DNA from 2 places in the Caballeronia grimmiae genome. Region 1 is predicted to be linked to the other one. Evidence: riboswitches for the same ligand, from Rfam matches in the RefSeq annotation. Region 1 holds a riboswitch; the other holds the start of a gene.
What was found. A riboswitch is a leader RNA that binds a small molecule or an ion and turns the genes downstream of it on or off. The one in region 1 is predicted to bind cobalamin.
Positions count from the first base shown of each region.

Region 1 (7,738 bases):
CATACGGCGGCAGGTCGCCAAGCGAGGTGGTAGCGATGGCATCGGCGGCGCGATCGAGGCGTGCATCGAGGCTCGCGATTTCCTGCGCTTGCGTCAGGCCGAGATGACGCTCGGGCAACGCGATATCGTCCGCGTTGGACAGATGCCCGCAATAGCGCAATCCGTCCGGAATGGCTTCGGCAAGCATCTGCGCATGACGCGCCGATGCCACGCGATTGGCGAGCACGCCATAGAACGGCACATCCGTGCGATAACGCGCCAGCCCGAACGCCACCGCGCCGAACGTTTGCGCCATGCCATGCGCGCCGATCACGGCGAGCACGGGCACGTTGAACGTGGCGGCCAGATCGGCGCTGCTGGGCGTGCCATCGAACAAACCCATGACGCCTTCAATCAGAATGAGATCGGCTTCACGCGCTGCTTTTGCAAGCATCGCGCGGCAGGCATCGAGGCCGACCATCGACAGATGCAGCGAATAAACGGGCGAACCGCATGCCCGTTCGAGAATCATCGGATCGAGAAAATCCGGGCCGGTCTTGAAGACGCGCACGCGCCGGCCTTGCCGCGCATGATGGCGCGCAAGCGCGGCCGTCACGGTGGTCTTGCCTTGATGCGAGGCGCTCGCACCGATGAAGAGTGCAGGGCAGCGCGGCATCAGAATTCGACGCCGCGTTGCGCCTTGACGCCTTGCTCGCGATACGGATGCTTCACGAGCCGCATCTCGGTGACGAGATCGGCGATGTCGACGAGCGCATCTGGCGCATGACGGCCCGTCACGACGACGTGCAGCATCGCGGGCCGCGCCTTCAGCACATCGAGCACTTCATCGAGCGGCAGATACTCGTACTTGAGCACGGTATTGAGTTCGTCGAGCACGACCATCTGATACTCGCCGCTCTCGATCATGCGGCGCGCTTCATTCCAGCCTTTGCGCGCGGTCGCCATATCGGCTTCGCGGTTCTGCGTGTTCCACGTATAGCCATCGCCCATCGTGACGAAATCGCAATTCGCCACTGCGGCGAGGAAATCGCGCTCGGACGTATGTAACGCGCCCTTGATGAATTGCACGACGCCGAGCTTCATGCCGTGGCCGAGCACGCGCACCGCCATGCCGAATGCGGCTGTGGTCTTGCCCTTCCCATTGCCGGTATTCACGATCAACAAACCCTTCTCGTGATCGGCGGCGGCCTGCTTCTTTTCGTGGCCTTCCTTGCGACGCTGCGTCATGCGCAGATGCGATTCGGTATCGGTTTTCATGGGACTTTCGTATCTGATGGCGCGTTCTTCATTGCAATGGCGACAGTCACATCGCCGACGATAGTCTTCCCAAGCACGAGGCGTCCGCCCTGGCTTGCCAGTATCGCGCAAGGCTCGCACACGCCATCGACGTTCACGTGCTTGCCGGCATACGGCGAATAGCTTGCTGGCGCTTCGGCAATTTCTTCCGTTCGGAAGAATTGCAAAGCAAGACCATGTTGCTCACAAAACGCAAGCAAGCCTGCTTCATTCGCTTTCGCGGCAATGCTGGCGACCAGCGCAATATCCTCGAACAGAAAGGCGGTTGCGCCAAGCGCCGCGCGCACGGCTTGCTCTATGGCGTCCGCGCTTGCGCCTCGCCTGCAACCGATGCCGACGGCAAGATGGCGCCGCTTCGCGCTAATGGTCATCATCGAAATGGAATGGCAGCTTGCGCCGTGCATGCGTCCCTCGCGGATGCGCGGCGTTCGGCGAAGCGCGTCGCATGCAATCACGCAATGCGCTTCGTTCCTGCGCTGGCCGGTATCCGGGCTTGCGACCTCACCGTGCGGCCTTCCCGCCTTCGGCAGTGGCATTCGAGCACGATGCGCGGCATTGCACGATGACAATGCCGCTGGTCGCGTACCGTTGCGGGGACAGCACAGGCTGGCGCGTGGTTCGTCTGACGAGCACGGCTTCCTGTTTCCCGTTTAACTGCGCGTTGCGTTGGAACGCGCGAGCACCAGTCGCGGGCCAAAGATACCATAGGCGCTTCTTCAAAGCGCGTGTTTCCTTGACGCTCGTGCCCGCTACGCCTAGACTTTCACGCAGTTTTGGTGCTCGTGTGCGAGCTTCTTTCGCGCACAGTTAAACGGGAAGCAGGGAGCGCCTGGCCATGCATGATCATGGCTTGCGTCAACCTGCGCTGCCCCCGCAACGGTAAGCGACTGGCGGTATCGGTATTGACGATGCCGCGCATTGCGCCACACGCCACTGCCATCGGCAGGAAGGCGGTGCAATGAAGCCGCAAGCCCGGATACCGGCCAGACTTTCGCAAGGACCCATGCCGCGGGGATGCGGCCCGGTCCATGATCACAGAGCCGTGCGCATTCCCGTTCGACATCGCATTTCATGCCTTGAGCGGCACGGCGCACGCACACACGCCACGGAGCAACGATGCAAACCCGCAAGATTCCCGTCACCGTCGTGACCGGCTTTCTCGGCAGCGGCAAGACCACTTTGATGCGCCACATCATGTCGAATGCGCAGGGCTTGCGCCTGGCGGTCATCGTCAACGAGTTCGGCGAACTCGGCATCGACGGCGAGATTCTGAAGGGCTGCGGTATCGGCTGCGATGACGAAGCGGCCTCTGCGGACCGCAATCTCTATGAGCTTGCGAACGGTTGTTTGTGCTGCACGGTGCAGGAAGAGTTCTATCCCGTGATGGAGCAATTGCTCGAACGGCGCGACCGCATCGACCACGTGCTGATCGAAACGTCCGGTCTCGCATTGCCGAAGCCGCTCGTGCAGGCGTTCAACTGGCCGTCCATCAAGAATGCTTTTACCGTGGATGCCGTGATCACGGTCGTCGATGGCCCCGCTGCTGCGAGCGGCCACTTTGCGTCCAATCCCGCCGCAGTCGACGCACAGCGCAAGGCCGATCCGAACCTCGACCATGAATCGCCGCTGCATGAACTGTTCGAGGATCAGCTTTCATCGGCCGATCTGGTGATCGTCAACAAGACGGACCTGATGGACGGCAATGCATTTGGCCAAGTGGAAGCACTCATACGACCCGAGATTCCGCCGCAAGTGAAGATCGTCCCTGCGCAGATGGGCCGGCTCGATCTGCATGCGTTGCTCGGCTTGCAATCGGCATCGGAAGAGACGATTCATTTGCGGCACGATCATCACGGTGCGGTAGATGATGAAGGCCACGCCGACCATCATCACGACGCGTTCGATTCGGTCGTCGTTCAGGCGATCATCGAGTCGCGCGAGCAGGCCATCGCCGCGTTGCAGAGTCTCGTCGAGCACCACACGATCTATCGTGTGAAGGGCTTTGCTGCGCTTCCCGGCGCTGCAATGCGTCTGGTCGTGCAAGGCGTGGGACGTCGTTTCGATAGTTACTTCGACCGGCGCTGGTCCGACGGCGAAGCGGCCAGCCGGTTCGTGCTGATCGGAGAAGACCTCGATCAGCCGGCGCTCCAGTCCGCATTCGATGCCGCGCTCGCCAGCGCGCCGGTCCAGGCCTGACACGATGCATTTACTACGCACGACACCTGGCGGTTTCGTCGACGATGCCGCTGGCGTCATACGCATCGAGCAGACGCGTGCGCCGATCGTCGTGCTCAGTTCGGCGGACACGACGCTCGCACTGCTGGCGAGCGCGTTTCCGCGCCTCGAAGCGGGCTTTCCCGAAGTGCGGCTCGCAAATCAGTCGTTCTTGCGTCAGCCTGCATCGGTGGACTTCTATATCGACGACGTCGTGCGTCACGCGAAGGTCGTCATCGTCGACCATCTCGGCGGCGAATCGTATTGGCCGTATGGGATCGAGCGGCTCGTGTCGCTTGCGAAGAGCGAGAAGCAAGTGCTCGCGATGTTCTCCGGCGATCTCACCGAAGACCCGAATCTCATCGCCAAGAGCACGGCCGACGCCGCGTTCTGCCGCGTCATGTCGCGTTATCTGCGCGAAGGCGGCGCGCGCAATGCGGAAGCGTTCCTGCGCGCGATCGCTCATCATGCGCTTGGCTTCGGGCGCGAGCCGCAGCCGCCGAGTCCGTTGCCTGCTGTCGCCATCTATCATCCCGAGCACGATATCGCCGTGATCGACGACTGGCGCGCGCGATGGACCGCGGGCGCGCCAGTCGTCGCGGTGCTGTTTTATCGCGCGCATCTGCAAGCGGGCAATACAGCGGTATTCGATGCGCTGATCGATTCGCTCGAAAATGAGGGGCTCAATCCGCTGCCGATCGCGATTTCCTCCCTTAAGGAAAGCGTCAGCCGCGAAGTGGTCGCGCGCTTGTGCGCGGAGCATCATGCGTCGCTCGTATTGAATACGACGGCGTTCGCAGCGGGCGTGATCGGCGAGAGCGAAGCATTCGAAGTGGCCGGCGATGCCCCCGTGCTGCAAGTGGTTTTAAGCGGCGGCAATCGTGAAGACTGGCAGAAGGACAATCACGGCCTCAATTCGCGCGATGTCGCAATGCATATTGCGTTGCCCGAAGTCGATGGCCGCATCATCACGCGCGCAGTGAGTTTCAAGGGGCTTGCGTATCACTGTCCGCATACGCAAGTCGACGTCGTGCGCTATCAGCACGATGCCGAGCGCGTGCGCTTCGTCGCGGAACTGAGCCGGCGCTGGTGCGCGCTGCGGCATAAACCGAACGCGGCCAAACGCATCGCGCTGGTGCTGGCGAACTATCCGGCAAGCGAAGGGCGCATTGGCAACGGCGTGGGTCTCGATACGCCGGCGTCCGCAGTCGGCATTCTGTCGATGCTTGCGCGCGAAGGCTATCGCGTCGGCACTATTCCCGAGAATGGCGATGCGCTCATCGCGGCGTTGACGCAAGGCGTGACGAACGATCCGGTCGTGCGCGATTTGCGTCCCGCGCTGCAAAGCCTTTCGCTCGAGGAATATCGTGCTGCGTATGACGCCGTTCCCGCCGATGCGCGCGCTGCACTGGAAGCAACATGGGGCGCACCCGAGCAAGACCCGACGATAAGACGCGGCCGCTTCATGATCGCGGGCTTTCGTTGCGGGGAAGTCTTCGTTGGCATTCAGCCTTCGCGTTCGCGTGAACGGAACGACTACGCGAGCTATCACGATGCCGAACTCGTCCCGCCGCATGCTTATCTGGCGTTCTATTTCTGGCTGCGTTCGCGCTTCAATATCGACGCCATCGTGCATGTAGGAAAGCACGGCAATCTCGAATGGCTGCCGGGCAAGAGCGTGGCGTTGTCGGCGTCGTGCTGGCCCGATCTGATTCTCGGCCCAATGCCGCATCTTTACCCGTTCATCGTCAATGATCCGGGCGAGGGCAGTCAGGCGAAGCGGCGCGCGCAGGCGGTCATCATCGATCATCTGATGCCGCCGCTCACGCGCGCTGAGAACTACGGGCCTTTGCAGGACCTCGAACGGCAAGTCGACGAATACTACGAAGCGTTAATGGTCGATGCACGCCGCGCAAAACTTTTGCGCAAGTCGATACTGCAAAACATCGTCCAACACAGACTGCATGAAGAGCTGGGGCTGGACGCGCCGCGCGACATCGCGGGCGAAGACGCATTGCTCACGCGCGCCGATGCCTACCTGTGCGAACTGAAGGAGGCGCAGATACGCGACGGCCTGCATGTGTTCGGCGTATCGCCCGACGGCGTGCAGCGCCGCGATACGTTGCTTGCATTAGGGCGTTTTCCAGTTGGCGATGGCCAAGGTGCGAACGCGAGCCTCATCACCGCGCTCGCACGCGATCTGCAACTGGGCGATGCCTTCGATCCGCTAGACGCCGACTGGTCCGCATCATGGACGGGCCCGCGCCCTGAAGCATTGCAAGCGGTGAGCAGTGCGCCGTGGCGTCATCATGGCGACACGCGCGAGCGCCTCGAATGTCTTGCGATGCAACTGCTGCAAGACGATGCTCGCGTGCCCGGAGCACATACGAAACTCGTGCTTGAACGCCTGAAAAGCGATGTCCTCTCGCGCCTCGATGCATGCGGACCGCAAGAGCTGATGCAACTCAGGCGCGGTCTCGAAGGGCGCTTCGTGCCGCCGGGACCGAGTGGTTCGCCATCACGCGGCAGGCCCGACGTCTTGCCTACCGGTCGCAATTTCTATTCGGTCGATACGCGCGCCTTGCCGACGCAAGCCGCCTGGTCGCTCGGGCTCAAGTCCGCGAACATGCTCGTCGAGCGACACGTGCAGGACCACGGCGACTATCCGCGTGCGATCGGCTTGTCGGTGTGGGGCACGGCGACGATGCGCACGGGAGGCGACGACATCGCTCAGGCGTTCGCGCTCATCGGCGTGCGGCCGAAGTGGGCGGCGGGCAGTCATCGCGTGACGGACTTCGAGATCCTGCCCATCTCCATCTTCAATCGTCCGCGCATCGACGTGACCTTGCGGGTATCGGGTTTCTTTCGCGATGCGTTCGCCAATCTCATGCATCTCTTCGACGCGGCGGTGCAGGCCGTTGCCGCACTCGAAGACGAGCCGGACGACGTGAACCCGATTCGCGCACGAATTCTGCGCGAGCGCGATGAACTAATCGGCCGCGGTGTCGATGCAACGGAAGCGCGTCGCCGTGCGGGCTGGCGTGTCTTCAGCACGAAGCCCGGTGCATATGGAGCGGGCTTGCAGGAATTGATCGATGCGCGTCAGTGGCACACCGACGCCGATCTCTCGGAGGCTTATCAAAGCACGGGCGGTTATGCGTATTCGCAAGGCGGCGACGGCGTCGAAGCGCGCGCGAGCTTCGGCACGCGTCTCTCATCGCTCGATGTGGTGCTGCAAAACCAGGACAATCGCGAACACGACATTCTCGATTCGAACGACTATCACCAGTTTCAGGGCGGCATGGTGGCGGCGGTGCGTTATCTGTCGGGCTTGCAGCCGCAGGCGTACAACGCCGATCACAGCAACCCGGCGGCGCCGCGCGTTCGTACGCTCAACGAAGAAATTGCACGCGTGGTGCGTGCGCGCGTCGTCAATCCGAAATGGATCGATGGCGTCAAGCGACACGGCTACAAGGGCGCATCTGAACTGGCCGCAACGGTCGACTATCTATTCGGCTACGACGCCACGGCGCGCGTCGTGTCCGATCATCAATATGCGCTCGTCACCGATGCTTATGTGAACGATGCCGGCACGCGCGACTTCATCGCCCGTCACAACCCGCACGCGTTGCAGTCGATCTGCGAGCGTTTGCTCGAAGCGATGGAGCGCGGCTTGTGGCAAGCGCCGGGCGACTATCGCGAGGCGGTGACGCGGCATCTGCTCGATGTCGAGCAGCAACTCGAGAGCCGACAGATTTGAACGATACCTCTTCATTTCCAGTGTTTCCTTTCACCGCGCTCGTCGGACAGGCGCCGTTGCAGCAGGCTTTGCTGCTCGCGGCTGTCGATCCCTCGCTTGGCGGCGTGCTCGTCAGCGGGCCGCGCGGTACGGCGAAATCAACGGCGGCGCGCGCGCTCGCGGAGCTTCTGCCCGAAGGACGGCTCGTGACCTTGCCGCTCGGCGCAAGCGAGGAACAGTTGATTGGCACGCTGGATATCCAGAGCGCGTTGCGCGACGGCGGCGTGAAGTTCTCGCCGGGCCTGCTGGCGAAAGCGCATCGCGGCGTGCTGTATGTCGACGAAGTGAACCTGTTGCCGAATCCGCTCGTCGATCAGTTGCTCGATGTGGCGGCGAGCGGCGTGAACATCATCGAACGCGACAGCATTTCGCACCGGCATGATGCGCGCTTCGTTCTTATCGGGACGATGAACCCGGAAGAAGGCGAAC
Region 1 covers NZ_CP084272.1:504,229-511,966, forward strand. The annotation lists gene LDZ21_RS15935 (cobyrinic acid a,c-diamide synthase CobB) at 1-655, opposite strand, end outside; gene cobO (cob(I)yrinic acid a,c-diamide adenosyltransferase) at 655-1,257, opposite strand; gene LDZ21_RS15945 (cobalamin biosynthesis protein) at 1,254-1,583, opposite strand; cobalamin riboswitch at 1,758-1,999, opposite strand; cobalamin riboswitch at 2,054-2,298, shown strand; gene cobW (cobalamin biosynthesis protein CobW) at 2,413-3,492, shown strand; gene cobN (cobaltochelatase subunit CobN) at 3,497-7,270, shown strand; gene LDZ21_RS15960 (magnesium chelatase ATPase subunit I) at 7,267-7,738, shown strand, end outside.

Region 2 (7,738 bases), on a different replicon from region 1:
GCGTGACGAGATAGCTGATCGCGAACGCGCGGCTCGCGGCATGCGCGGCGATCATCAGCATCGCGGCGCGCATCGGCGGCAACGCGGCCAGCGTCTGCCACTTGAGCGCCAGCGCGATTACGAGCGCAATCGCCCCAAATGCGCCGATGCGCGAATCGTGCATGATGCGCAGCACGTCGTCGCGCGTATAGCCGCCGCCGAAGGCATCGGCGCAATCGGCGAGACCGTCTTCGTGGAACGCGCCGGTCAGCACGAGCGTCGCGGTCATCGACAGCAAGACGGCCACGCCTGCCGGAAACACGCGCAGCGCCGCGAGATAGACGAGCGCCGCGACGCCGCCGACCATCGCGCCGACCAGCGGAAAGTAGCGCGCCGCCGCGTTCAGATACTCGCGCTCGAAGCCGACCCAGCGCGGCACCGGCACGCGCGTGAAGTAGCCGAGCGCGGTGAAGAAGTAACGCAGCTCGTCAAGCGGACGGCTCATGGCTGCGCGTCTTGCTTGTTCGATACGCCCGCCGAATCGAAGCTCGCCATCTCGTCGACGAACGCGACGGCCGCGCGCAAAAGCGGCAACGCGAGCGCCGCGCCCGTGCCTTCGCCAAGACGCAAGTCGAGTTGCAGCAGCGGCGCGGCATCGAAGTGCGCCAGCATGCGCCGATGCCCCGCCTCGTTCGACGCATGCGCGAACACGCAGTAATCGAGCACGTCCGGCGCAATCTTCGATGCCACGAGCAACGCCGAACTCGCGATGAAGCCATCGACGAGCACCGTCATGCGCGCCTCGGCTGCGGCGAGGTACGCGCCCGTCATCATCGCGATCTCGAAGCCGCCGAACGTGGCGAGCGTATCGATCGCATCGCCGCCCGACGCATGCGTCGCGAGCGCGCGGGCCAGCACGTCGCGCTTGTGCGCGAGCCCGCGATCGTCGAGGCCGGTGCCGCGTCCGACACATTCGTCGATCGGCAATGCGCACAAGCGGCTCATCAGGCACGCCGCCGCCGATGTATTCGCGATCCCCATCTCGCCGAAGCCGATCACGTTCGTGCCGAGCGACGCATGATGCCGCACGCGCGCCGCGCCCCGCGCGATGGCTTCGAGCGCCGTGTCGCGCGACATCGCCGCTTCGTGCGCGAAGTTGCGCGTGCCGAGGCCGAGCGACAAACGCTCGTAACTGTGGTCGATCGGTATCGGCGTCGCGACGCCCGCATCGACGATTTCGAGCGTCATGCCGACGGAACGCGACAACGCATTGATCGCCGCGCCTCCGCTCAAAAAATTCGCGACCATCTGCGCCGTCACTTCCTGCGGATACGGACTCACGCCTTCGGCGGCGATGCCGTGATCGCCCGCGAACACGATCATCGCGGGACGTTCGATGCGCGGCTTCGTCGTGCGCTGTATCACGCCGATCTGCAGCGCGAGCGATTCGAGCCGCCCGAGGCTGCCGGGCGGCTTCGTCTTCATGTCGATGATGCGGCGCAGTTCGGGTTCGATGGCGCGATCGAGCGCGCGAGGCATCGGAATGGACATGGGCGATTCCTTGGTCATGAGGGGAAGCGAGGCACGAGCGCTTCATGCCCGCCATCGCGGATGAGCGCCAGCGGATAACCGAACGCGGCGCTCGCACGCTCGGCCGTGAGCACATCGGCGACGCGGCCGCCCTGCGCGCCGCCCTGGCCGTCGAGCAATAAAGCATGCGTGGCGAAGCGGCGGGCGAGGTTCAGATCGTGACACGAGAGCACGACCGCGCGGCGTTCATCGCGTGCGGCTTTCACGAGCGCATTCAGGCAGTCGATCTGATGATGCAGGTCCAGATGCGCGAGCGGTTCGTCGAGCAACAGCAGCGGCGCGTTCTGGCACAGCACGGCGGCCAGCGCAACGCGTTGCCGTTCGCCGCCTGAGAGCGTCAGCACGTCGCGGGTTGCGAACGCGGCAAGGCCCAGTGCATCGAGCGCGGCGTGCGCGGCGGCACGGTCGTCGTCGCTTTCCCAGCCCCAGCCGGTCAGATAAGGAAAGCGGTTGAGCAGCACGGTGTCGAGCACGGTCGCGCTGAACGCGTCGTGCGTGCTCTGCGGCATCAGCGCGCGCCGGCGGGCGAGATCCGCCGCGCGCCATTGCGCGAGCGCGCGGCCATCCAGCGATACGACGCCCGCCGCCGGTTTTGCGAGGCCCGCGAGGACGCCGATGAGCGTCGTCTTGCCCGCGCCGTTCGGCCCGGCGATGCACCACACTTCGCCCGCCGCGATGGTCGCGCTCAGGCCGTCGACCAGGATGCGGTCGCCGGCGCGCAGCGTGAGCGTGTCGATATGAAGTGTGTTCATCGCGGTCGGCGCAACAGCATCCACAGGAACATCGGCACGCCGACGAGCGCCGTCACGACGCCGACCGGCAACTGCCCCGGCGCGATGACCGTGCGCGCGGCAAGATCGGCGCTCATCACGGCGAGCCCGCCCGCGAGCGGCGCGGCCGGCACGAGCATGCGCTGATCGTTGCCGAAGGCGAGCCGCAGCAGATGCGGCACGACCAGCCCGACGAAGCCGATGGTCCCCGCCGTCGTCACCGCGGCCGCCGCCGCCAGCGACGCCACCAGATACACGCGCAGGCGCAACCGTTCGACCGGCACGCCGAGCGCCCGCGCGGCGGCATCGCCACGCAAGAGCACGTTCAGTTGCGGCGCGACGGGCGCAATCACGGCAAGCGCCACGCCCAGCGCGATCATCGCGGGCCACGGGGTCGCTGCGCCGTTGAGGTCGCCGGTGAGCCAGAAGAGCATGCCGCGCAGCCGGTTCTCCGGCGCGATGCTGAGTATCAGCGTGATGAGCGCGCCCCACCCCGCCGCGATCACGACGCCCGTCAGCAAGAGCCTCGGCGATGCCTCCTGCTCGCCATGCCACACGTGCCTGCGCGCAAGGCCGAGCACCAGCACGATCGACACGAACGCGCCGATGCACGCGGCGAGATCGACGCCCCACCACGGCATCGACGCGAGCATCGCCGCAAGCGCGAACGCCGCCGCGCCGCCGGATACGCCGAGCACGTACGGCTCCGCGAGCGGATTGCGCAGCAGCACTTGCAGCAGCGCGCCGGCGAGCGCGAGCAGCGCACCCGACGCAAACCCCGCCAAAGCGCGCGGCAAACGCAAGGTGAGCACGATGTCATCGGCGATATCAGGCGTGGCCGAACGGGCATGCAGCAGCGCAGCGATCGCACGCGACATCGGCAGATTGACGCTGCCGAGCGCAAGCGATGCCGCGAGCGCGGCGAGCGCCATCGCGCCGAGCGCGAGCCAGATGAAGACGGCACGGCTAGCGTTCATCGTTCACCAGCGACGACGCCACGCTCACGACGAATTCCATCCGAGCGTGATGTACGCACCGCGCCGCGGCGTGTTGTACGAATAAGCGAGTTCATAGTCCCGGTCGAACAGATTGTCGATGCGCGCGCTCACGTACCACGACTTCGTAATGTCATAGCGCGCGGACAGGTTCACGACGCCGTAGCCCGCGAGCGTCGAATCGTAATCGCTGCGCGCGCCGCTCACAATCCACTCGCCACCCACGCGCCATCGTCCGATCGAACGATGCGCCGACAGCGATGCAAAGCGCCGCGCACGCCTCGTCAGTTCTTCGTGATTCGTCTCGTCGACGGGATTCTGGAACGTGACGCCCGCGCGGATATCGGTGGCGCCCACATGCCCCGCCCACGATCCCTCGACGCCCTGCACCTTCGCGCGTCCCACGTTCTGCGCGATATAGAAGCCGCTGCCGTCCGATACGTAGTCGATCAGATTCGAATAGCGCGTCTGAAACGCCGTCACGCGCACCACGCCCACTGCGTCCGATGCATATTGCAACGCGGCCTCGACCGAATGGCTGCGCTCAGGCTGAATCGACGCATTGCCGCTGAACGGATAGTAGAGGTCGTCGAAGCTCGGTGCGCGGAACGACGCCGCATAGCTCGCGCTCGCGCGCCAGTGAGCGTCGAACTTGTACGCGTAGCCGAGATAGTAGCTGTTCGCGCCGCCGAAATCGGAGTACTGGTCGTGTCGCACGTTCGCCTGCACTTCGCTCCGACCGAAGCGCCCCACGTAGCCCGCGAACACCGAATTGACGTGACGATCGGGCGCGCTCAGTTGATCCGAATCGAGCGACTGATCGAGATGCTCATAGCCGAACAGCAGCTTGTGGGCATCGGTGAGCCTGAAGTCGTTTTGCCAGAGGTACTGATGATTCTCCGAGTTGAATCGGCTCGTATACACGCCGTTCTGCTCGATGTTCGCGCGGTCCTGTCCCTGCGCGATGGTGAAGTGCGTGGTCCAGCGGTCGGTGAGCCTGCCGTTCGCGAACACTGAAGCCGAACGCACGCGGTCGTGCGTCTTGTTGATGTCGGCCGGGGTGCCGTATGCATCGTCGAAGCTGTCGACGCCGTTCGATTGCAGGAAGCGCACGCCCGCATCCCACTTGTCGGTGAACTTGTGGCGCAGCGTCGCGGCGACGCTTTCGTTCAGATAACCGTTCGCGTTCGGATTCGCACCGGGCGCGAGCGCCGGATCGATCGACGAGAAGCCGTCGGTCTTTTCGCGGGACACGTTCAGGCTGAAGGTAGTGCGGCCCTCGGCATCGAGCGCGCCGTCGACGCCCGCCGACTGACGCTGCGTGCGATAGCTGCCGTACTCGGCTTCGAAGTGAAAGCGCGGCGGGTGGGCATCGCCCTCTTTCGTGAAGATTTGCACGACGCCGCCGATCGCATTCGATCCATACAACGCCGATACATTGCCGTTCACCACTTCGACGCGGCCGGTCTCATCGAGCATCATTTGCGACAGCTGCGCCGCGCCGAGCGATACCGACTCGACACGCACGCCATCGATCAGCACGAGCGATTGCGACGACGCCGCGCCGCGTATGTACACGCCCGAGTTCGCGCCCGGCCCGCCGTTTCGTGTGACCTGTACGCCGGGCGCGAGCGCGATCAGGCCGAGCACGTCGCGAGCGTTGGTGTCGGCGATGTCCTGCTCGTCGAAGAGCGACGTTTGCGGGAGCGAATCGGCGAGCGGCTGCGCGGTGCGCGTCGCCGTAACGACGACCGGCGCGAGCGTTTGCGCGGCGGTATCGGCATGAGCGGATTGCACGGGCAGCGCGCTGAACGCCGCGCACGATGCCACGCAAACGGCGCGACGCTTCATGCCGGACGGAGATGAAACCATGCTTGAAAATCCAGTTCGGGGCTGGCGCGTGCCCCGCTCCCCGCGAGGTCTGTGCGCGACGCGCGCGCCACTATGCCGATGACATGGACGCGCTGGACGATTGGCCGGTATCCGGGCTGGCGACGCTTCGTCCCGCCTTCCCGCGCATGGCGCGCAGTGGCGTCGACACGTTTCTTGCAGGGCGTGCCGCATGCCGACGAACCATGCGATGCGACGCGAGAAACGCGCGAGGGACGACTTGCAACTTGCGTTGCGGTCGCTTACCGTTGCGGGGGCAGCACAGGTTGGCGCGTCCCGGTCATGCGCCGTGGACTTCGCTCCCTGTTTCCCGTTTGACTGCATCCGCGAGAGAAGCGGACGCGAGCACCAAAAGTGCGGCAAGTGTAGGAGCGGGCATCGGGGCCGTCAAGAACGCGCGCCGTGCCCGGCACCCTGCAATGAACACGCACGCTCGCTCTTTCCACACACAAATGCATCGCGATGCGCGCATGTTCCGGGGTTGTTACGTCTCGAAACGAGACAATTATCGGAAGCTGCTTTGAACCGCGCTAAAATGCCAGGTCTTTAGAGGACGCAGCACATGCTCAACGAACTCGAATCACTGTCAGGAAACATCGGCCGGCTGATCCAGATCAGCGAGCGCCACCATCAGGCGCGTCTCGCGCTCGAAGCGCAAATCGAACAATTGCGCGCCGACTACGCGGGCGTTCAGGCCGAGCTCGTGCAGGTGCGAAGCGAGCGCGACGCATTGCAAGCCGAGCGCGACTCGCTTTCCGCGAAGATCGACGACGCACAGGTGCGCCTCAACGCAATCCTCGAGAAGCTGCCGCGCGGCAAAACGCATCACGCCGAAAGCGACAATCAGCTCGACCTTCTCAACGCCGAATCGCAGGCATCGCGCGACGCGCAGCCCGAACATGCGCATGCTGAAGAGATGCACGGCGAACATCATCACGGAGAGAAGGCATGACGACCACGCAGATCGAAGTATCCATCCTCGGGCAGCCGTATCGCCTCGCGTGCTCGCCGGAAACGGAAGCCGCATTGCGCGAAGCAGTCGCCCGCGTCGACGCCGAAATGAACAAGATCCGCAATGCCAGCAGCGTGCGCGGCACGGATCGCATCGCGGTGATGGCCGCGCTGTCGCTGGCGTCCGAATTGCTTCGGCTGCAGGAAAGCGTGCGTCATGGCGAAGCCTTCCCCGCCGAAGAAATTCGCCGCACGGTGCATTCGATGAACCAGCAGCTCGGCGCGGTCATCGCACAATATGAAGTGCAGTGAGTGCAAGCCGTTTGCATGATGCGCTGATCTAATCAGCCTCGCGGTGTCAATCAAAAAAAGATACTGCGCGATCACGGCGCAGGGGCTGCACAAGGCAAATGATTGGTGTAGAGTGAGGTTTCCCTGCCTGGTGCGCCAAGGTCATATATTCCTTGAACCAATGTCACATTGGCACGGTTGCGGAACCTTGTAACACGGGCGCGCGCGTCACTAGTCTGATGTACCCGAAGTGTTGCTTACCGCGACCAATCTTGAACCCAGGTTCAGGATGCCGGCCTAGCGGCTGAGGCGGGGACCTTATCCAGACGGCATCGGTTTATCCGATGCCGTTTTTATTTGCATCGCCGATTCTTCCCGCTCTCCTCATGCGCTACTGGCTGATGAAGTCCGAACCGGACGAAGCGAGCATCGATCATCTCGCGCACGCGCCGAAGAAAACCTTGCCGTGGACCGGCGTGCGCAACTATCAGGCGCGCAACTTCATGCGCGATCAGATGCAAATTGGCGACGGCGTGCTCTTCTATCATTCGAGCTGTCCGGAGCCGGGTATCGCGGGCATCGCGAAGGTTGCATCGACGGCCTATCCCGATCCTACGCAGTTCGATTCGAAAAGCCCCTACTTCGATCCCAAGTCCACGCAGGAAACGCCGCGCTGGCTGCTCGTCGACGTGAGCTTCGTCAGGAAGACGCCGCTCATTCCGCTTGCCGAATTGCGCGCGCACGATGCGCTTTCGGACATGCAAGTGCTGGCTCGCGGCAACCGGTTGTCCATCACGCCCGTCAGCGAAGCGCAGTGGCGCTTTATTACCGAACGGCTCGCCGGAGACCGGAACTAAGGGCGCGAATGGACCGCCTAAGAGCCGTCGCGAAACGCGCGACGTTACAGGCCTGAGTCCTTCGATGATGAACAAGAAAATCGCCGCCGCACTCGCTCTCGCGATGTCGAGCGCCGCGCTCACCTTCTCGGCCACTGCCGCTGCGCAGACGGTCATCGCCAATCCGCAGCCTTCGGGCGTGCTCTCGCTGTCGGCTCAGGCCAGCACGCAAGTGCCGCAGGATGTCGTCACCATTACGCTCTTCTACGAGCAGGAAGCCGCCGATCCTTCATCGCTGACGACTACGCTGAATCAGCGTGCCGAAGCCGCCTTGCGCGAAGCAAAGGGCGTCGATGGCGTCACCGCGAAGAGCGGCGCGTTCAGCGTGTATCCGTCGACGGATCGCGACGGCAAGATATCCGCGTGGCGCGGACGC
Region 2 covers NZ_CP084271.1:2,201,297-2,209,034, forward strand. The annotation lists gene LDZ21_RS10580 (adenosylcobinamide-GDP ribazoletransferase) at 1-484, opposite strand, end outside; gene cobT (nicotinate-nucleotide--dimethylbenzimidazole phosphoribosyltransferase) at 481-1,548, opposite strand; gene LDZ21_RS10590 (ABC transporter ATP-binding protein) at 1,545-2,321, opposite strand; gene LDZ21_RS10595 (FecCD family ABC transporter permease) at 2,318-3,316, opposite strand; gene LDZ21_RS10600 (TonB-dependent receptor plug domain-containing protein) at 3,341-5,206, opposite strand; cobalamin riboswitch at 5,292-5,592, opposite strand; gene LDZ21_RS10605 (hypothetical protein) at 5,787-6,176, shown strand; gene LDZ21_RS10610 (cell division protein ZapA) at 6,173-6,487, shown strand; RNA gene ssrS (6S RNA) at 6,605-6,786, shown strand; gene LDZ21_RS10620 (EVE domain-containing protein) at 6,853-7,323, shown strand; gene LDZ21_RS10625 (SIMPL domain-containing protein) at 7,391-7,738, shown strand, end outside.
Region 2: linked by a shared signal. The riboswitch ahead of LDZ21_RS10600 (TonB-dependent receptor plug domain-containing protein) and the one ahead of LDZ21_RS15945 (cobalamin biosynthesis protein) in region 1 are both predicted to bind cobalamin.